Regions from separate parts of the Streptomyces sp. RLA012 genome, predicted to be linked through region 1. Evidence: riboswitches for the same ligand, from Rfam matches in the RefSeq annotation. Region 1 holds a riboswitch; each other region holds the start of a gene.
The links. A riboswitch is a leader RNA that binds a small molecule or an ion and turns the genes downstream of it on or off. The one in region 1 is predicted to bind S-adenosylmethionine.
Positions count from the first base shown of each region.

Region 2: another riboswitch for S-adenosylmethionine. It lies ahead of RV986_RS01625 (putative leader peptide); the one in region 1 lies ahead of RV986_RS37870 (aminotransferase class V-fold PLP-dependent enzyme).
Region 3: another riboswitch for S-adenosylmethionine. It lies ahead of RV986_RS09045 (putative leader peptide); the one in region 1 lies ahead of RV986_RS37870 (aminotransferase class V-fold PLP-dependent enzyme).

Region 1 is NZ_JBWDPA010000002.1:8,248,053-8,255,064, forward strand. It holds gene qcrA (cytochrome bc1 complex Rieske iron-sulfur subunit) at 1-757, shown strand, start outside; gene qcrB (cytochrome bc1 complex cytochrome b subunit) at 754-2,391, shown strand; gene trpD (anthranilate phosphoribosyltransferase) at 2,568-3,632, shown strand; SAM riboswitch class IV at 3,733-3,849, shown strand; gene RV986_RS37870 (aminotransferase class V-fold PLP-dependent enzyme) at 4,052-5,413, shown strand; gene RV986_RS37875 (Lrp/AsnC family transcriptional regulator) at 5,622-5,903, opposite strand; gene RV986_RS37880 (rhomboid family intramembrane serine protease) at 5,900-6,631, opposite strand; gene RV986_RS37885 (hypothetical protein) at 6,784-7,012, shown strand, end outside.
Region 2 is NZ_JBWDPA010000002.1:279,522-286,533, forward strand. It holds gene RV986_RS01605 (ABC transporter substrate-binding protein) at 1-635, shown strand, start outside; gene RV986_RS01610 (ABC transporter permease) at 632-1,405, shown strand; gene RV986_RS01615 (ABC transporter ATP-binding protein) at 1,402-2,175, shown strand; gene RV986_RS01620 (phosphotransferase enzyme family protein) at 2,172-3,254, shown strand; SAM riboswitch class IV at 3,336-3,449, shown strand; gene RV986_RS01625 (putative leader peptide) at 3,484-3,609, shown strand; gene RV986_RS01630 (ABC transporter substrate-binding protein) at 3,870-5,495, shown strand; gene RV986_RS01635 (ABC transporter permease) at 5,499-6,458, shown strand; gene RV986_RS01640 (ABC transporter permease) at 6,455-7,012, shown strand, end outside.
Region 3 is NZ_JBWDPA010000002.1:1,909,311-1,916,322, forward strand. It holds gene RV986_RS09035 (amino acid ABC transporter ATP-binding protein) at 1-683, opposite strand, end outside; gene RV986_RS09040 (amino acid ABC transporter permease) at 680-1,645, opposite strand; SAM riboswitch class IV at 2,233-2,378, shown strand; gene RV986_RS09045 (putative leader peptide) at 2,415-2,489, shown strand; gene RV986_RS09050 (glutathione S-transferase C-terminal domain-containing protein) at 2,713-3,492, shown strand; gene RV986_RS09055 (YceI family protein) at 3,728-4,243, opposite strand; gene RV986_RS09060 (MarR family winged helix-turn-helix transcriptional regulator) at 4,433-4,978, shown strand; gene RV986_RS09065 (maleylpyruvate isomerase family mycothiol-dependent enzyme) at 5,064-5,858, opposite strand; gene RV986_RS09070 (dioxygenase family protein) at 5,925-6,809, opposite strand; gene RV986_RS09075 (hexameric tyrosine-coordinated heme protein) at 7,009-7,012, shown strand, end outside.

The DNA of each region.
Region 1 (7,012 bases):
CATGACCCTCGGTGTGGCGCTCTTCGCGATCGGCGCGGGCGCGGTCCACTGGGCCCGCACCCTGATGTCCGACGTGGAGATTCCCGCCGAGCGTCACCCGATCGAGGCGGAGCCCGAGGTCAAGGCCCAGGTCCTGGCCGACTTCAAGCAGGGTGCCAAGGAGTCCGCGCTCGGCCGTCGCAAGCTGATCCGCACCACGATGTTCGGTGCGCTGGCCCTGTTCCCGCTCTCCGGCGTCATGCTGCTGCGCGACCTCGGCCCGCTGCCCGGCACCAAGCTGCGCCACACGCTCTGGTCCAAGGGTAAGCTCCTCGTCAACATGAACACGAACGAGCCGCTGCGCGCCTCCGACGTGGCCGTCGGCTCGCTCACCTTCGTCAAGCCCGAGGGCCTGGAGGAGCACGACGAGGACTTCCAGATGGAGATCGCCAAGGCCGCCCTGATGATCGTCCGGCTCCAGCCGGCGAACATCAAGGACAAGCGTGAGCTCGCCTGGTCGCACGAGGGCATCGTGGCGTACTCGAAGATCTGCACCCACGTCGGTTGCCCGATCTCCCTGTACGAGCAGCAGACGCACCACGTGCTCTGCCCCTGTCACCAGTCCACCTTCGACCTCTCCGACGGTGCCCGAGTGATCTTCGGCCCGGCCGGTCACGCCCTGCCGCAGCTGCGCATCGGTGTGAACGAACAGGGCTACCTCGAAGCGCTCGGCGACTTCGAAGAGCCCGTCGGTCCTGCCTTCTGGGAGCGCGGATGAGCACTACCACCACCTCCGACTCGCGCTCGCGCGAGAAGGCGCCCGCCGGTGAGCGGGTGGCCGACTGGGCCGACGGCCGCCTGGGGATCTACTCCCTGGCCAAGGCCAACATGCGCAAGATCTTCCCCGACCACTGGTCGTTCATGTTGGGTGAGGTCTGCCTCTACAGCTTCATCATCATCATCCTCACGGGTGTGTATCTGACCCTGTTCTTCCACCCGTCGATGAACGAGGTGGAGTACCACGGCAGCTACGTCCCGCTGCAGGGCCAGCTGATGTCCGAGGCGTTCAACTCGACCATGCACATCTCCTTCGATGTGCGCGGTGGTCTGCTGATCCGGCAGATCCACCACTGGGCGGCGCTGATCTTCCTCGCCGGCATGTTCGTGCACATGATGCGCGTGTTCTTCACGGGTGCGTTCCGCAAGCCGCGTGAGGTCAACTGGCTGTTCGGCTTCCTGCTGTTCGTCCTGGGCATGTTCACCGGCTTCACCGGTTACTCGCTCCCGGACGACCTGCTCTCCGGCACCGGTGTCCGCTTCATGGAGGGCGCGGTCCTGTCCGTGCCGATCGTGGGCACGTACCTGTCGTTCTTCCTCTTCGGCGGGCAGTTCCCGGGCGGCGACTTCGTGGCCCGCTTCTACTCGGTGCACATCCTGCTGCTGCCGGGCATCATGCTCGGCCTGGTGGTCGGCCACCTGATCCTGGTCTTCTACCACAAGCACACGCAGTTCGCGGGCCCCGGAAAGACGAACAACAACGTCGTCGGCATGCCGCTGCTGCCGGTCTACATGGCCAAGGCCGGAGGCTTCTTCTTCCTGGTCTTCGGTGTCATCGCGGCCGTCTCGGCGATCGCCTCGATCAACCCGATCTGGACCATGGGCCCCTACCGCCCGGACATGGTGTCCACGGGCGCCCAGCCCGACTGGTACATGGGCTTCTCCGAGGGCCTGATCCGTGTGATGCCGGGCTGGGAGATCAACGTCTGGGGTCACACGCTCGTCCTGGGTGTGTTCATCCCGCTGGTGATCTTCCCGCTGGTCCTGGTCGCGATCGCGGTCTACCCGTTCATCGAGTCCTGGGTCACCGGCGACAAGCGCGAGCACCACATCCTGGACCGCCCGCGCAACGTCCCGACCCGGACCGCGTTCGGCGCCGCCTGGATCAGCTGGTACTTCGTCCTGCTCATCGGTGGCGGCAACGACATCTGGGCCACGCACTTCCACCTGTCGATCAACTCGATCACCTGGTTCGTGCGCATCGGCTTCTTCGTTCTGCCGGTCATCGTGTTCGTGATCACCAAGCGGGTCTGTCTTGGCCTCCAGCGCCGCGACCGGGACAAGGTGCTGCACGGCCGCGAGTCGGGCATCATCAAGCGCCTGCCGCACGGTGAGTTCATCGAGGTGCACGAGCCGCTCGGCCCCGAGGCCCTGCACACGCTCACCGCGCACGAGCAGTACCAGCCCGCCGAGATCGGCCCGACGGTCGACGAGAACGGTGTCGAGCGCAAGGTCAAGGGCACCGAGAAGCTCCGCGCCAAGCTCAGCGAGGGCTACTACGGGGAGGACAACCAGATCCCCAAGCCCACGGTCGAGGAGTACAAGGAGATCACGAGCGGCCACGGCCACCACTGATCCTTTGACCGGTTGACCGGTCGCCACTGATCGCCACGGCAAGAGCCTCCGTCCATTGCCCGGACGGGGGCTCTTTGCCGTGCCCCCGGCTGGATAGGGTGGACCCACCCCCGCACGCGGGGGCGAGCCCGTCTGCGTACGTCCATCCGCGTACCTCTACGAACCCAGGAGCGACCATGAGCGCTGTGAACCCCGCTGGAGGCGACACCACGGCGGACCGCTCCTGGCCCGAGGTGCTGAACGGCCTGCTCGACGGCCGCGACCAGAGCGCGGACGACACGGCCTGGGCGATGGACCGCATCATGAGCGGCGAGGCGACGGACGCACAGATCGCCGGCTTTGTGGTGGCGCTGCGGGCCAAGGGCGAGACCGTCGAGGAGATCTCCGGCCTCGTCCGCACGATGTACGAGCACGCCAATGTGATCGAGGTGCCCGGAGAGACCGTCGACATCGTCGGGACGGGCGGTGACGGCGCGAAGACGGTGAACATCTCCACCATGTCGTCCATCGTCGTGGCCGGCACCGGCGCCAAGGTCGTCAAGCACGGCAACCGGGCCGCGTCCTCGGCGTCCGGTGCCTCGGACGTCCTGGAGCAGCTCGGCGTCAATCTGCAGCTGACGCCGAAGCGGGTGGCCGAGGTGGCCGAGGAGGCCGGGATCACCTTCTGCTTCGCGGTGAAGTTCCATCCGGCGCTGCGCCATGTGGCGGCGGCGCGGGGGCAGCTGGGGATCCGGACGGTGTTCAACTTTCTCGGTCCGCTGACGAATCCGGCGCGGGTGCGGGCCCAGGCGGTCGGGGTCGCGGACGCCCGGATGGCGCCGATCGTGGCGGGTGTCTTCGCCGAGCGCGGCCATTCGTCACTCGTGTTCCGCGGTGACGACGGGCTGGACGAGCTGACCACCACGTCGACGTCGAAGGTCTGGATCGTCCGCGACGGGAAGGTCACCGAGGAGCGCTTCGACCCGCGTGACGTCGGCCTCGACCTCGTCCCCGTTCAGGCCCTGCGCGGGGCCGACGCCTCGTACAACGCGGACGTCGCCCGGCGGCTGCTCAGCGGCGGGACGGGGCCCGTACGGGACGCCGTGCTCCTGAACTCGGCGGCGGCCCTGGTCGCGCTGTCCCCGACCGACGCGCCGCTCACGGACCAGCTGCGGGCCGGGATGGCGAAGGCGGCGGAGGCCGTCGACTCCGGGGCGGCGGAACGGACGCTGGAGCGCTGGGTGGCGGCCAGCCAGGCGTAGGCCTCCGGCGAGGCCCCTGATCTCCGACCGCAACTCCGTCGTCCCGGTATACGGACAGCGGGGTTGCGGTCGGAAGATCGTGTGGCAGGATGCGATATCAGGTCATGAGCGACAGCCATCAGGCCCCGGCCGGCTGTCCGGCAACCCTCCGTCCGTGGCGGGGTGCCCCGGGTGAAGACCAGGTCGTAGGCAGCGAGGTCTACGGCAAGCGCGGACCCCTCGCCCTCTTTCGAGTGGACACAGCCCAGGGGTCCTGGTCGTTCGAGGGAGCCTTCTGTGAGCAAGCGAATGCGGTAGGGCGTAGAGCCCCGCTTCCGCACACCCTTTTCCTTTCTTTCCCGCGCTGAGCCGTACCACCGCCGTACCCCCGTGCACCCGGCTCGCGCGGTGCTTCCGCCTGCCTCTCACAGGAGCTCGCCATGTCTGTCTCCCTCGCTGCCGCCGACCAGTCCGTTTGTGCCCCACTGCCCGTTCTGGGACGTGATGTGACCGTCCCGCTCGTCACCGGCGGCGACGTCACGTACGCCGCGCTCGACTACGCCGCCAGCGCCCCGGCCCTGCAGCGGGTCTGGGACGACGTCGCCGCGTACGCCCCGTACTACGGCAGCGTGCACCGCGGCGCCGGGTACCTCTCGCAGCTGTCCACCGACCTCTTCGAGAACGCCCGCGGGACCGTCGCCGAGTTCCTCGACTGCCGGGAGGACGACCAGGTCGTCTTCACCCGCTCCACCACCGACTCGCTCAACCTGCTCGCCGCCGCCCTTCCGGCCGACTGCGAGGTGTTCGTCTTCGAGACCGAGCACCACGCCTCGCTGCTGCCGTGGAAGGACGCACGGGTCACCTATCTCGACGCGCCCCGCACCCCGCACCAGGCCGTCACCACCCTGGAACGCGCCCTCGCCGAGCGCGACCCGCACGGCCCGGCCCTCGTCTGTGTGACCGGCGCCTCGAACGTCACCGGCGAGGTGTGGCCGGTGCGCGAGCTGGCCGCCGTCGCGCACGCGCACGGCGCCCGTATCGTCCTCGACGCCGCGCAGCTCGCCCCGCACCACCCGGTGTCCGTCCGCGACCTGGACGTCGACTGGGTGGCCTTCTCCGGACACAAGCTGTACGCGCCCTTCGGCTCCGGTGTCCTCGCGGGGCGCGCCGACTGGCTGCGCGAGGCCGAGCCGTACCTCGCGGGCGGCGGCGCCAGCCGCAAGGTCACGCGGCGTACGGACGGGGGAGTGGACGTGGAGTGGTACGAGAGTGCCGCCCGGCACGAGGCCGGTTCGCCGAACGTGATCGGCGTCTACTCCATCGCCTCCGCCTGCAAGGCCCTCACGGAGGCGGGCTTCGACACGCTTGTCGCACGTGAGCGGCAGCTGATCCGCGCGGTGCGGGAGGGGCTGGCCGAGGTGCCCGAGGTGCGCGTGCTGTCCCTCTTCGGGGACGACGCTCCGCGCGTGGGCGTCATCTCCTTCGTCGTCGAGGGCTGGAACAGCTCCCACTTCGCCGCCGCGCTCTCCGCCGAGTACGGCATCGGGGTGCGCGACGGGCTCTTCTGCGCCCATCCGCTGGTGCGCACGCTGCTCGGGAGCGATCCGCAGACGCAGGGCGAGTGCGGTGCGCCCGAGGCGGCGCCCGGGGAGAAGTCGCTGAACGCGATCCGTGTCAGCTTCGGGGCCGGTACGCCCGACGAGCACGTGGAGCGCTTTGTGCGGGCCGTGAAGGAACTGGTGCGGGACGGGGCGAAGTGGAACTACCGCACGCAGGACGGCCGCTGCGTGCCGACGGCCTGAGGCGGTCTGGGCTCCGCCCTCGGCCCCGGGTTGTTCGTCTGCGGGTGAGTGGGGGCTGGTTGCGCAGTTCCCCGCGCCCCTGAGGCCGGGGCTGCGCCCCGGATTCCCCCGGCCGCCCGCAGTCTTTCGGCTGTCGGCCGGTGGGGGCTTGTCGCGCAGTTCCCCGCGCCCCTGAAAGCCTCGGGTCCCGCGGTTGAGGACCAGGGAGTCAGTTGTCGAGGCCGATGGCGAAAGCGGCTTCGAGGTCGTGCTGGGAGTAGGTGCGGAAGGCGACGTGGGTGTCGGTGGCCTCGACGCCGGGGATCTTGCTGATCTTGCCGGGGATGACGTCCGCGAGGTCGTCGTGGGCCTTCACCCGGACCATGGCGATCAGGTCGTACGTACCGGTGACGGAGAAGACCTCGCTGACACTGTCCAGCGCGGCGATCGACTCGGCGATCTCGGGGATCCGGTCCACGCTGGTCTTGATGAGCACGATCGCGGTGATCACGGCTGGTTTTCTCCCTCGGGGGCCGCTGCTGGGGTTTTCACTCTAGTCGCCCGCCCGAACCGCACCCACGCGGAGACGAAGCCCAGCGAGAAGCCCACCAGGTGGGCCAGATAGGCGACACCGGGCCCCGAGGGACTGCGGCCCGCCGCCACCCACTGCAGGGTCGCCCAGAACGGCAGCACGATCCAGGCGGGAAAGCGCAGCGGCAGGAAGAAGAGGAACGGGAAGAGACTGGTCACCCGGGCCCTGGGGAACAGGTACAAGAACGCTCCGAGGACCGCGGAGATCGCCCCCGACGCGCCGACCAGACTCTGCTCGGAGGCGGAGTTCGCGATCGCGTAGCCCAACAGGGCCAGATATCCGCAGGCCACGTAGAAGACGGCGAACCCGAGGTGGCCCATGCGTTCCTCGGTCATCGCTCCGAAGACGTAGAAGAAGAGCATGTTGCCCAGGAGGTGGAGCCAGCTGCCGTGGATGAACAGGCCTGTCGCCGGGGTGAGCCAGGCGCTCGGGTTCCCGTCGAAGAGCTCGGCGGGGATCACGCCCCAGCGCCGGAAGTAGGCCCGCTGGGCGACCAGCAGCGCGTCCCCGGTGCCGTACGTCGGATTGAGACCAGAAGCCGGCCCGATCAGAAAAATCAGGCAGCACAGCACGATCAGCCCGTACGTCACCGGCGCGGACTGCCCCCGCACCGCCCTGCCCGTCGCCCTGCCGCACGTGCTGATCATGGAACAGAGCATGACGTAACCGGACCGATACGCACAGAGTGCCTCGCCGTCATGGACGGCCGAGCGTCGAGTACCCGCCAGGCCGTAGGGTAACGAGCCACACGTTCCAGAGACGGGCGCTGGGCGGACACTAGAAGGAAAGCGACTGCCATATGACGGTTCCCCTGCCGACCGCCGAGACCCGCTGGCGCTGCACGCTCTGCGGCAACCTCACGCGATTCGACGTGACCCGCTCGTCCAAGGTCGTCGAGTATGTGCACCTCGACCTGGCCGGGGAGCCGAACGTGGAGGAGCGCGAGGTGGTCAGTGAGACCATCGAGTCGGTGCGCTGTCGCTGGTGCAATGCGGTGGATCAGGTGGAACTGGTGGACAGGCCGGGTG
Region 2 (7,012 bases), 8.0 Mb from region 1:
CCAAGGACCTGGACGGCAAGACGTACGCGGGCTTCGGCGCCCCCTACGAGAAGGCCCTGCTCCAGAAGGTCATCCAGGAGGACGGCGGGAAGGGCACGTTCAAGCAGATCACGCTCAACACCTCGGCCTACGCGGCCCTTTACGCGGGCAAGGCGGACTTCGCGATGCCCATGCCCACCTGGGAGGGTCTGGAGGCGAAGCTCACGGGCAAGCCTCTCAAGGACTTCGAGCTCGCCGACTACGGCTTCCCTGCCATCTACTCGACCCTCATCGCGTCCTCCGGGCAGTACCTGAAGGAGAATCCCGAGGTCGCCAAGAAGTTCCTGGCCGCGGTCGACAAGGGGTACGAGTACGCCGCCGACCACCCCGCCCAGGCCGCCGACCTCCTCATCGCGGCCAACAGGAGCACGCTCACCAACACCGAACTGGTCAAGAAGAGCGAGACGTTGCTCGCCAAGGAGTACTACCGCGCCGCCGACGGCACGATCGGCACCCAGACCGCGAAGCGCTGGCAGGACTTCGCCGACTTCGAGTTCACGTCCGGCCTGCTGGTGGACGAGAACGGCAAGAAGCTCACCAAGGCGCCGGACGCCTCGACGTTCTTCACCGACGCCTACCTCCCGGACACCAAGTGAGGACGGCCCTGCGCGCGGTCTGGCCGCCGCTGCTCGTCCTCGCCGTACTCGTGACCGGCTGGCAGGTGTACGTGGCCGCCGCCGGTGTCGACCCGACGGTGCTGCCCAGCCCCGGCCGCGTCCTGTCGCAGGGCTGGACGAACCGTGGCGACCTGTGGGACCAGACGCTGCCCACCCTCCAGGAGACCCTGCTCGGCTTCGCGCTGTCCTTCGCCGCCGCCTGGCTGGTGGCCGTGGTACTGGACTTCTCGGCGACGGCCCGCCGGGGCCTGTATCCGCTTCTGGTGGCCTCCCAGACCATCCCGATCGTGGCCGTCGCACCCCTGCTGATCATCTGGTTCGGCTTCGGTCTGCTGCCGAAGATGCTGGTGGTGACCCTGACGACGTTCTTCCCGCTCGCGGCGAACCTGGCAGCGGGCTTCGCGGCCACCGACCGCGACGCGATGCGGCTGCTGCGCTCCCTGGGCACGGGCCGGGTGCGCGCCTTCAGGCTGGTCCGGGTGCCGAGCGCGCTGCCCCACTTCTTCACGGGGCTGCGGGTGAGCATCACGTACGCCGTGGTGGGCGCGGTCTTCGCGGAGTACGCGGGCGCCGAGAAGGGCCTCGGCATCTATATGCAGGCGCAGAAGAGCGCGTTCCGCACGGACCTGGTGTTCGCGGCGGTCGCGGTGACCGCCGCGCTGAGCATCGCCCTGTTCGGGGCGACCTGTCTGCTGCAGCGGCTCGTCCTGCCGTGGGAGCGGGCGCTGGCGAAGGAGAGCCGGTCATGAGTCTCGAAGTACGTGGCGCGGGAAAGACGTTCGGGTCGCTCGCAGTGCTGCGCGACCTGGACCTCACCGTGGAGCCGGGCGAGTTCGCGGCCGTCATCGGTCCGAGCGGCAGTGGCAAGAGCACACTGTTCAATCTGATCTCCGGTCTGGACAGGCCCACTTCGGGCGAGATCCTGGTTGACGGCGCCCCCGCGTCCGTCGCCTCGGGCAAGGTCGCCTACATGCCCCAGAAGGATCTGCTGTTCCCTTGGCGCACGGTGCTCGACAACACGGCGCTGGGGCTGGAGGCCCAGGGGGTGCGGAAGAAGGAGGCGCGGCGTAGAGCCGGCGAACTCTTCGGGGCCTTCGGCCTCGACGGCTTCCAGTCCTCGTATCCCTTCCAGCTCAGCGGCGGTATGCGGCAGCGCGCGGCGCTGCTGCGCACCGTCGTTCTGGAGCGGCCGGTGCTGCTGCTCGACGAGCCGTTCGGGGCGCTGGACTCGCTCACCCGCACGGAGATGCAGCTGTGGCTGGCCGACATGTGGCAGCGCTACCGCTGGACCGTCGTACTGGTCACGCACGACATTCGTGAGGCCGTCCTGCTCGCCGACACGGTGCATGTCCTTTCGCCCCGCCCGGCCACGGTCGTCGAGCGCATCGAGGTGCCGCGCTCCGGCCCGCGCGGCCTCGACGCCCTCATCGAACCGGAGTTCGCGGCGACCGAGCGGCGGCTGCTGGACGCCCTCAGCGGCCGGGCGAGCCGGGTGGAGAGCGAGGTGACGGCCGGATGAGCGAGCTCCTGGCCCACGGCATGGGTACGGAACCGGTGGCCCCCGACTGGCCGCCGCTCACCGAGGCGGAGGTCGAGGCCGTCGTCGGTTCCGTGCGCGTACTGTGGCGCAGCCCGCGCCCGCTGTCGGCGGCCGCCCTGGTCGAGCGGGGCGGACGACGGCTCTTCGTGAAACGGCACCACCGCGACGTACGCACCTTGGAAGGTCTGGCCGAGGAGCACGCCTTCCTGCGGTATCTGCGAGACCGGGGTGCGCCGGTCGTGGAGGTGCTGGGGGCCGAGGCGCGCGGGGAGTGGGTGTACGAGGTCCACACGGCCGGAACGGGGACGGATCTCTACCGGGACGCGCTGTCGTGGTCGCCGTTCGTGTCCGTGGCCCATGCCCGGGCCGCCGGTGCCGCACTGGCCCAACTCCATCTGGCGGCGGAGGGGTTCGGCGCCCCGAGGCGGCGCCCACAGCCCCTCGTCTCCTCCTTCAGCGTCTTCGCGGCGGTCGACCCCGAGGCCGCGCTGGAGGCGTACGCGGCCGAGCGACCGGCACTGGTGGCGGCGTTGGCGGGCCGTCCCTGGCGGGCGGACCTGCGCGCGGTCCATCTTCCCTTCCACCGGCGTCTGCTGCCCCACCTCGGCCGCCTCGCACCGCTGTGGACGCACAACGACTGGCATGCCTCGAACCTCCTGTGGGACCCCGCGACCGGCACGGTCTCGACCGTCCTCGACTTCGGCCTCAGCGACCGCACGACCGCCGTCCACGACCTCGCGACCGCCATCGAGCGCAACACCGTCCAGTGGCTCGACCCGTCCCGCCCCGTCCGCCCGGACGACGTGGACGCGCTCCTCGACGGGTACACCTCGGTACGCCCGCTGAGCCCCGCCGAGTCGGCTGCCCTGCCCGAACTGCTGCCGCTCGTGCACGCGGAGTTCGCCCTCTCCGAGCTGGGCTACTTCCACGGCGTCACCGGATCGCGGGCCAATGCCGATCTGGCGTACCGGTATCTGGTGGACCACACCCGGTGGTTCACGACCGGCGACGGGCTCCGGCTCCTCGATCGAGTACGGCTGCGCGCGCATCGTTCCTAGTGCCGCACCAGGCGATGTTCGCCCCGTGATCACCAATGCCGCCATTGACGTACGACAGCACCGCTCCGTACGATCACGATCGGCATCGAGTGTCAGCGTCAAGCCCTGGCTTGCTGACCGGCAACCCTCCGACGCGGTGGGGTGCTCCAGGTGAAAGCCCGGCAGGGTCACCGACGATCTCTGCAAGCGCGAGGCCCCTTGGCCGGGGCCGGAGATGGGGAGGACCGGCATGCAACACAACAGTGACCTGAGTGCCTCACGTGCCTCCCTCGTGGCCGCGACGGTGTTCTCCCGATTCTCGCGCCGACGCCACATCGATCTGCAGCGCTTCACCAGCTGCCTCTGTCACGCCTGATCGCCTTCCCCAGGGCCGACTGACGTCCGTCGTCGCCCGTGGCTCCCGCAGGCACCTCCCCGTGGCCTCCCGCGGTGCTGTCGGTGTGCACGGACATGTTCCGCAGCCGCCGACACCCGTTCCTGCCTGACTCCCCTCTGACTCCCGCCTGAACAGCACTGCCCCGTCGTCGGAGTTGCACCGGCCGGGGCGGCGCACCCACGCGCGGCCGTGATCCGCACGGCATCCCGTGCCTGGTGACACGAGTAGGAGAATCCTCGGTGACAGCACATCCGGATTTCCGACCCACCCGATGGGCGGTGCTGGCCGCCCTCTTGACCACCAGCGTCCTGCTGACCGCCTGCGGGTCGGGCGGCGACGACTCCGACACCGGCAGCGGCAGCGGCCGGGCGAAGTCCGGTGGCACCTTGACCTTCGCGGTGGGTTCCGATGCCGGCTGCGTGGATCCGCAGCAGGTGGCCAGCAACGACACCATCTACTCGGTGCGGCAGATCGTGGACTCCCTCACCGACCAGGACCCCAGGACCGGCAAGATCGTGCCCTGGCTGGCGAGGAGTTGGGCCATCAGCTCGGACGCGACGACGTTCACCTTCCGTCTCAGATCAGGTGTCACCTTCAGCGACGGGACCGAGCTGACCGCGCAGGTGGTCAAGGACAACTTCGACGCGGTGCCGAAGCTCGGCGCCCTGGGGACCCTGGCCGAGGGCTACTTGAGCGGCGTGGACAGCACCACCGTGGTCGACCCACTCACCGTCCGCGTGAAGTTCCAGCAGCCCAACGCGCAGTTCCTGCAGGCCACTTCGACGCATTCGCTGGGCATCGAGTCGTCGGCGAGTGTGAAGAGGACCCCGCAGCAGAAGTGCAGCCAGGGAGTGGTCGGATCCGGGCCCTTCGCGCTGAAGAGTTATGTGCAGAACCAGTCGATCACCCTGGCCAAGCGCACCGGATACGCCTGGGGTTCCTCGCGGTGGAGCAAGAAGGGCGAGGCGTATCTGGACAAGCTCGTGTTCAAGGTGGTGCCCGAGGCCGGTGTGCGCGCCGGCGGTCTGCAGTCCGGTCAGGTCGACGCGATCAGCAGCGTCGGCAAGGCCAACGAGGCGGCGCTGAAGGGCGGCCCGGTGAACCTGGCACGGCGGGCCAATCCCGGTGCGGTGTTCAACCTGGGGCTGAACAACTCCCGCCCGGTCCTGAAGGACGCCAAGGTACGGCAGGCGATCCTGTACGCCATCGACCGGCAGCAGATCGCCGACACCGTGTTCCCGACCGGCACCCAGCCGGCGACCAGCGTCCTGGCGCGCACCACGCCGGACTACGAGGATCTGAACACGGACCTGGCCTACGACGCGGCCAAGGCCAAGTCCCTGCTGGACTCGGCCGGTTGGAAGGCGGGCGGCGACGGTGTCCGCTCGAAGGACGGCACCAGGCTGAGCCTGACCGTCAAGTGGTTCGCGAACTCGGCCACGAACCAGCCGACGCTGGAGCTGATCCAGCAGCAGCTCAAGGCCGTCGGCATCGACGTGGTGCTCAAGCAGCTGCAGATCTCCCAGCTCGCCCAGACGCAGCAGTCCGGTGACTACGACGCGCTCTGGGGCAACCTGACCCGGGCCGACCCGGACATCCTGCGCACCCTGTACTCCACCGGGCTGGCCAACGCCTATCGCCTGTCGGCGAGCCCGCTGGACTCAGTGCTGACCCGGCAGGCGGCAACGACCGACACGGCCAAGCGGAAGCAACTGGCAGGCGAAGCACAGCAGTTGATCGTGCGGAACGCGTACGTCGTGCCGGTGGTGGAACTGCAGACTCAGCTGGGCGTGTCGAAGAAGGTGCACAACCTGGACTTCGATGCCTCCAGCCGGGTCCAGCTGCACGACGCCTGGATCGGCTAGCACATGCGCCGCTATGTGATCAAACGTCTCGCCCAGGCGATCGGCGTGCTGTGGGCGGCCTACACGGTGTCGTTCCTCGTGCTGGACTACCTGCCCGGTGATCCGGTCTCGGCGATGGCCGGCGCCGGATCGGACTCGGCCCAGATCGATCCGGCGCAGATCGCCGCGCTGCGGCAGCAGTACGGCTTCGACAAGCCGGTGCTGGTGCAGTACGCCGACCACCTCGGCAAGGTGGTACGCGGGGACTTCGGCGACTCGGTCTCCACCGGTCGGCCGGTGGCCTCGACGCTGGCCGACGCACTGCCGGGGACCCTGCAGCTGACCGGTGCCGCGCTGCTGCTCGCGGTGGTCCTCGGCGGCGGTCTGGCGGTGCTGGCGACCTACACCACGCGGCGGTGGCTGCGGCAGCTGCTGCTGTCGTTGCCGCCGCTGGGAGTGTCGGTCCCGACGTTCTGGGTGGGGCTTGTGCTCGTCGAGTCGTTCTCCTTCCGGTTGCACTGGTTCCCGGCCTTCGGCAACGACGGGCTGCGGGGACTGATCCTGCCGGCCGTGACACTGGCGATCCCGACCGGTGCGCAGGTTGCGCAGGTACTGGCCAAGAGCCTGCTCACCGCGCTGGATCAGGCCTATGTGGAGACCGCCCGCGCCAAGGGCGCCGGCCGCTGGCGGGTCCACCTGCGGCACGCGCTGCGCAACGCGTCCCTGCCGGCCCTGACGGTCGTCGGCCTCCTGGTCGGGCAGCTGATCGCCGGTTCGGTGGTCGTCGAGACGGTGTTCTCGCGTGACGGCCTCGGCCGGGTGACGGCCGCCGCGGTCACGGCCCAGGACATCCCGTTGGTCCAGGGGGTGGTGGTGTTCGGGGCACTGATCTTCGTAGTGACGAACCTGATCGTCGACCTCGTCTATCCGCTGCTCGACCCGCGGATCGTGGTGGCCTCGGGCAGGAAGGCGGGTTTCGCATGAGCCAGAGCCAGGGTCTCGTCGACGACGCCACCGGCGCCGCACTCGGCCTCGCGCGACCGGTCGATCCGGGAATCGGCCCCGGATCGGGGCGCCGCGTCGACGTGCGGCGGGTCCTGCGGTTCGTGCTGCGGCGCCCCGGCCTGCTGCTGTCGGTCCTCGTCGTCGTACTGGTGGTGCTGGCCTCGTTCCGGCCGGGGCTGTTCACCTCGCGGGATCCGCTGAGGGGGGTGCCGTCCCAGAACTTCCGAAGCCCGAGCGGCGCGCACTGGTTCGGCACCGACGAACTGGGGCGCGACGTGTTCTCCCGGGTGGTCCACGGTGCGCAGCTGTCGTTGAAGGCGACGCTGATCGCGGTGGCGGTCGCCTTCGTGGTCGGCAGCCTGCTCGGTCTGGTCGCCGGGTTCGTCGGACGCTGGGTCGACGACGTGCTGATGCGCTTCGTCGACGTACTGCTGTCGATCCCGGCGCTGTTCCTGTCCCTGGCCCTGGTCACCGCGCTGGGCTACGGGACGGTGAAGGTGGCGGTCGCGGTCGGGATCGCCAGCGTCGCCGGC
Region 3 (7,012 bases), 6.3 Mb from region 1:
TGGGTGACGATGAGGAGGGTGGTACCACTGGTGGCGAGGTCCTTGATGACGGCCAGTACCTCGCCGACCAGCTCGGGGTCGAGGGCGGAGGTGGGCTCGTCGAAGAGGATGACGCCGGGCCGTAGCGCGAGGGCGCGGGCGATCGCCACCCGCTGCTGCTGCCCGCCCGACAGCTGACGGGGATAGGCGGCGGCCTTGTCGGCGAGTCCCACCCGGCGCAGCAGGGTGCGTGCCAGCTCCTGGGCCTCGGGCTTGCCCAGCCTGCCGGTGGCCACCGGCGCCGCCGCGACGTTGTCGAGCACCGTCAGATGCGGGAACAGGTTGAAGTTCTGGAACACGAAGCCGATGCGGCTGCGCTGGACCCGGATGGCCCGCTCGCTCAGCTCCTTGAGCCTCCCCCAGCCTTCGGCCGGGGGGACCCCCATCTCGCTGCGCTTGCCGTGCCGGCGGACGCCGATCGGCTCGCCGTTCAGGCTGACATGGCCGATCTCGGGCTTCTCCAGATGGTTGATCACCCTGAGGAGCGTGGACTTGCCGGACCCGGACGGTCCGAGGACGACGGTGACCTCTCCCGGACGTACGGTCAACTCCACGCCGTTCAGGACGCGTTGGGTCCCGTACCACTTGTGCACGTCGTGGACCTCGACCGCGGCCGGACGTATGTCCAAGGTCTCGTTCGTCATGACGCCGCCTCCTCGCGGACCCGGGCCCGCAGGTCACGGAGACCCGAGCGGACCTTCTGCAAAGGGGTCGGCGGGAGGGTGCGCAGGGCGCCCCGCGAGTAGTACCGCTCGACGTAGAACTGGATGACGGAGACGACACTCGTGAGAATCAGGTACCAGACGGTGGCGACCAGCAGCAGCGGCACGATGTCGCCGGAGTAGGTGCTGCCCATGCTCTGCACCGAGCCGAAGAGGTCGAGCAACGAGACGTAGAAGACCAGCGACGTGCCCTTGATCAGGCCGATCAGCTGGTTGACGTAGTTCGGGGTGATGGAGCGCAGCGCCTGCGGGAACACGATCCTCGTGAACTGATAGCCCTTCGGCAGCCCGAGCGCCGAGGCCGCCTCGTGCTGGCCCTGGTCGACGGAGAGGATCCCGCCGCGCACCACTTCGGCCGCGTACGCCGCCTCGTTGAGGCTCAGTCCGACGACCGCGACCACCATGTCGGTGGCGAGCCGGGACTCGTCGAAGGTGAAGAAGGCGGGGCCGAACGGGACGCCGAGGCTCAGCGTCTGGTAGAGCGCGCTGAAGTTGTACAGGAAGAGGAGTACGACGATGAGCGGCACCGAGCGGAACAGCCAGATGTACACCCAGCTCACCGCGCGCAGGACCGGACTCCCGGAGAGCCTGCCCAGGGCGAGCAGGATGCCGCCGAGCAGCCCCAACAGGGCGCTGTAGGCGGTCACTTCGAGGGTGATGAGCAACCCGTCGAGGATCGTCGGCCGCAGGAACCAGTACGGGAAGCGGTCCCACTGGAAGAAGGGGTTGGTCGCCAGCCCGTGGACGATCTGGGCGACCACGACCAGCACGATCGCCGAGGCGATCCAGCGGCCCGGGTGGCGCAGCGGCAGTACGCGCTGCGCCACCGCCGGTCGAGGCTCCGCCGTGCTCAACGGCACGGCGGAGCCCAGGGATTCACTCATGGAGGGCTCCAACGAATGCGGACACCCCGCCGCGGCCCGGACGACGACGACAGTGCGCGCGGGGACAGACGGATGTCAGGAGGTACGGAGATACGGAGATACGGCGGGTACGGAGGGGGAATCTCCTCGACGGCGTGCCGGAGCGACGGTGACGGCCAGAGGTTCGGACGTCGAACGTCCCCGCCTCAGACGGTGAACGTCCGAGGTTCGGTCGCGGTTCGGTCGCGGTTCGTGGAGGAGTTTCGGCCGTTCGGAGATTCGGCCGTTCGGAGGCTCGATGCCTCGCAGGCGGAAGCGGTCAGGCCTGACAGAGACAGCGGGCGCGGCGGTTGGTACAACACAGTGCGGCGCCGGGGCAGCCGTGACACCGCGGAGCGGTCGTCCCCTCGGCTGCGTACATCGCGGTCACCGTCACCATTCCGCCCCGTGGGGCCTCACGTGCACCGGAGTCGTTCCGGTCCAATGCGGCGTAAGTTAGGCATGGCCCCTGGTGCTTGTCAACGCTCACCGGCCCGAATGACCACGTCGTGAGACCGCGCACAGGCCTTCTTGACGCCTACACGCACCGCACGGAGACTGACGAGGACGGTCACGATCGTCAGCGCCCGTCGCACGGGATTTCCCGTACGACGCGGTTATCGGCCCCGGCCCGCTGACAGGCAACCCTTCCACCGCGACGGGGTGCCCCGGGTGACGACCGGGTCCCGCCGGAGCGGCGGGGCAAGCGTGGTCTCGCTTCTCGCGAGCCCCGGACATGGGAGCGGTGGGAATGACCGGGAAGGGCACGAACGGTCTGACGAGGCGTCTGCATATCGATCTGCAGCGGGTCTCCAGCGCGTACTAGATCCGTCCGGTCCGTCGTGTCTCACGATCCGGACCGGTCCCTCCGTACGTCAGCGCAGTCACTCCCCTCGCCTCCCCTCGCCCCCTTCGTCCTCTTCGTTCGCTGTCGCCCACGAGGTGGCCGGGGCTTCGTCGTTCCCAGGAGAGTCATGCCCGAGACAGTTTCGCTCAGTTCGACCGCAGGTACCTCCGGCACGTGTACGTCAACCACGCGCGTTCCGGGGGTGGTTGGCGCGGGCCTGCGGGGCGCCGCCGCACCGGCTCGCCCGCACCGCGTCCACAGCCGGATCGGCGTGGGCCTGGCCGGCGGGTTCTACCCGGCGCCGCACCGTTATCAGCTGTACCTCTCCGAGGGCTGTCCCTGCTCGCTGCGCGTCTCGATCACCCTCGATCTGCTGGGTCTGCAGGAGTCGGTCGCCACGACACTGCTGGAGCTCCCCACCAAGACAGCCGAGACGGCGGGGGCAGGAGAGACAACGGAGACAGGCGAGACAACCGGGGCCTCCGACTCGTTCGCCGCACTGCGCGGCGCGTACGAGGCCACCTGGCACCACTACGACGGTCCGCTCACCGTGCCCGCGCTGTGCGACCGCTGGAGCGGACGTATCGTGAGCAACCACACGCCCGACATCCTGCACGACCTCGCCGGGCTGCTGCCGTGCCGCGACGACGCCCGTCTCCCCCGGCTGCACCCACCGGCGCTCGCCGCGGACATCGACGCCTTCCGTGACCGTCTCGACCGGGACGTCACCTCGGCCGCGCGGCCGGAGACGCGGGCGGCGGCACTTGAGTCACTGGACCGGCAACTCGCCTCGCGGACCTACGCGTTGGGCGACGAGCTGACGGCCGCGGACGTCGACCTCTGGGTGGCCCTCACCCAACTCGACGCGCCGGACGCCCTCTTCCCGTACCGGCATCTCCAGGACTACGTACGTCGACTCGGCACCCACCCGGCCTTCCGCACCACGGTGCGACGGAGGCCTTGCCGAACCCTGCCGAACTGATCCGCACTCTTCCGCACTCTTCCGCGCCCTCCCGGGGACAACCGGTAAGCCGGTCAGCCGGTCAGCCGGACGTCCCCGGGATCCCGGCGGGGATCGCCGCGCACAGGGGAACACCGCCGCAGCCGCACTGGCCGACCGACGAGGAGAGCTGCAGCTGCGCGGCATCGGCCGCCGCATCCGGCGGACCGTGGAGCCGGACGAGCGCTGTCTGCCGCCGCGCTGGCGGCGGGCCGGCTCAGGCCTTGGCGCGGGTGAAGACGAGCGTGCCGATGACGGTGGTCAGGCCGCGGAGCATCCCCATCTGGTTCCAGCCCATGTCGAACTGGTCGCGGTCCACGGTGAACTCCGCGGTGAGGGTGACGGTGTCGGCGCTCGCCTCGGTCACCCGGCCGGTGACGGGCTGCGGCCGGCTGATACCGCGCACGGTCAGCTGTCCGCCGATCTCGACGGTGTCGTCCGCGCCGGGAGCGGCGTTACGGGCGGCGAAGGTGATCGTGGGGTGCCGGTCCGCGTCGAAGAGGTCGGCGGAACGGAGGTGCTTGTCCCGCTTGGCGTTCTTGGTGTCCAGGGACGCGACATCGATGGTGATGGTGCCACTGGCGGTCCCGTCGGGCTGTACCTCGCCCTCTCCGGTGACGCCGGTGAAGGTGCCCTTCACGGTGACCATGCCCCACATCGTCTTGTGCTTGATCGCGACGGTGGTACGGGCGGAGTCGAGCTGCCACAGGCCGGTTTCGACAGCGACGGTCATGAGTGTTCTCCAGACGGTTACGAGCGGTGCACAGCGGTGAGACGACCCACGGTGTTACGACGCACGAAGGTGCGACACAGGGAAGCGCGCGGCACCCGGGGACTACGGGGACAACGTCGATCATCCAAATTTGGATGACCCCACGCTAGCCGGTTCTTCAAATTTGGACAACCGGTAGACTGTGACACCATGGCCGACTCATCCACCCCCGCTGATCTGCCCGAACATGAGCCGACGGGCGACGGCGAGCTGCTGCCCGCCCCGCTGCGGGCCTGGATGCGCCTGCTGGCGGCGGCCGGGGCGATCGAGCAGCAGTTGCGTGCCCGCGTCAAGGACAGCCTCGATGTCACGCACGACGAGTTCCTGGTGCTGTGCCTGCTGGCCGACCAGCCCGGCTCCAGCCTGCGGATGACAAGGATCGCGGAGTTGCTCGGCCGCCCCAAGACACGGCTGACGTATCAGGTGGCCTGCCTGCAGCACGCGGGCCTGATCACCAGGCGCTCGGCGTGCGGGGACCGGCGCGGCATCGAGGTGGCCCTCACCGACAAGGCGCGCCGCCTGTTGCGCGAGTCCACGGGTCCGCTGGCCGACGCCGTCTCGCAGGCCATCGCCCAGACGGCCTGCGCACAGCGGTACGAGGCGCTGCACGACTTGTTGCCACCCGTACCGGAGCCCGGCGCGGACCCCGGGACGCCCCTGGAGGGTGAAGTGACCCCCGAGGGGCTGAGCAAGTAGCCCGGGCGCAGGCGGTGACCCGGCCCGCCTGTACAAGCCCGCCTGTACAGCTTGCCCGTACAGGGCGCCCGTACAGCACGGCGGGTCAGAAGCCGGGGAAGACCCGCCGCAGGTCGTCCAGCGTGAGGGTGTCGCCCCTGAGGGTCACCCCGGCCGGGGTGTGGGCGGCGGCGTGGCGGCCGGTGACGAGGCGCAGCCACCACTCGGCGGGTGCGCTCAGGACGGCGTCGGGCTCGGCCGGTTCGTCGGTGAGGGCCACCGCGTCGCCCAGGTCGAGTCCGAAGGAGCGCGGCGGGGAGATGGTGCGGACCGCGAGGCGGGCGTGGCGTCCACCGAGGGCGTCGGCCTTGCCGAGGAAGCCTATGAGCAGGCCGGCCTGGTCGAGGAGCGGTTCGACCGCGGCGGGTGCCAGGGCCGCCGTGCGGTCGAAGGCCACCTCCACGTCCCAGGTGTGGTGGGTGAATTCGCCGAGCCGCAGGCCCGCCACCGTCGCGACGTCCACGGGCGCCGGCAGGAAGCCGAGATCGACCCGGAGTTCTCCGCGGGCCCCCGCGTCGAGCGCCTCGTAGCCGCGTACCAGTGCCTCGTTGGCGGTCACGAAGCCCTCGGCGCGCTCGACGGGGGTCATCGCGTCCCAGCGCGCCCACACCGACTTGTTGAAGTCGCCGTCCTTGGGCCCGCTGCCGTTCAGCGCACCCTCCAGCGAGGCCAGGCCGATCTCGGCGCCGCTGCCCAGGTGGCTGAGGACCTGGGACACGTCCCAGTCCGACGCCCCGGACCGCCGGGTGAGGTCGGCGGTGGCGAGCCCGTGCACCACGGTGGCCAGGTAGTCGTGCCCGCTGCGCAGGGCGTCGATGGTCTGGTCGGCACGCTCGGTCATATCTCGACTCCGTTGAGGTGGAGGGGGTTTGTGAGGGTACGGGAGGGTACGGAAGGGTACGGGAGGTCACACCGCGGTCTGGAAGGATCGCTTGGAAAAGCCCATCATGTAGCCCTCGACGGTGGTGCGCACCGCCCGGTCGGCGCGCGGGCCGGCGCCCAGCGTGACGAAGAGCGGGATGTAGTGGTCGACCGTGGGATGGGCGTACGGCATCCCGGGCGCCCGGGTCCGGAACGCGGCGAGTTCGTCCACGTCGCCGCGGGCGAGCGCGTCGGCGACCCAGGCGTCGAAGTCCGAGGACCAGCCCGGCACTTCGCCCTTGGTGAGCATCTCGCGGGTGAGGAACGGCAGCCCGTGCGTCATGAACCCCGAGCCGATCACCAGGACGCCCTCCTCCCGCAACGGGCCCAGCCGGGCGCCGAGTTCGAGGAGCCGGCCGGGGTCGTGGGTGGGCATGCCGAGCTGCAGCACCGGGATGTCACCCAGCGGGTACATGGCCATCAACGGCACCCAGGCGCCGTGGTCGAGGCCTCGGGAGGGGTGCTGGTACAGCGACTCGCCGTCCGGCATGGTCCCGGCCACCCGGTGCGCGAGGGCGGTCGCGTCGGGGGTGTCGTACGTCATCGTGTAGTACCGCGGGTGGAAGCCGCCGAAGTCGTACACCAGGGGGGTGTGCGCCGCCGGGGCGGACAGGCACAGCGGCGCCGCCTCCCAGTGCGCGGAGACGATCAGGACGCTCTTCGGCTTCGGCAGGGACTGGGCCCACTCGAACAGTTCGCCCAGCCAGGGTCCGTCGTCGAAGAGCGGGGGCGCCCCGTGGCTGACGTACAGCGCGGGAAGGGGTCCGTCCGCGGGCGTCCAGGCGCGCTGGGCGCGGGCTCGTGGCAACGCGTCGATCAGGAACCGGTCGTACGCTCCGGCGGGCACCTCGGGATCGAGGAGGGAGTTCATGCCGGTCCTTACGTGAGTGAGGGCGCCCCGGAACTGCGGCACGACGACCCACGGGACACACGGCTTTAAACTTGAACCTTCAAGTTTTACTCTAGGTCATCCCACTTGAGCCGTCAACCAAACGTCCGTCTCACCCGCCCGGCCGAGCCGTGTGTGTCGCGGCCCGTACCGGCACGAACGCACCGGCGAAACTGCCGCCATGA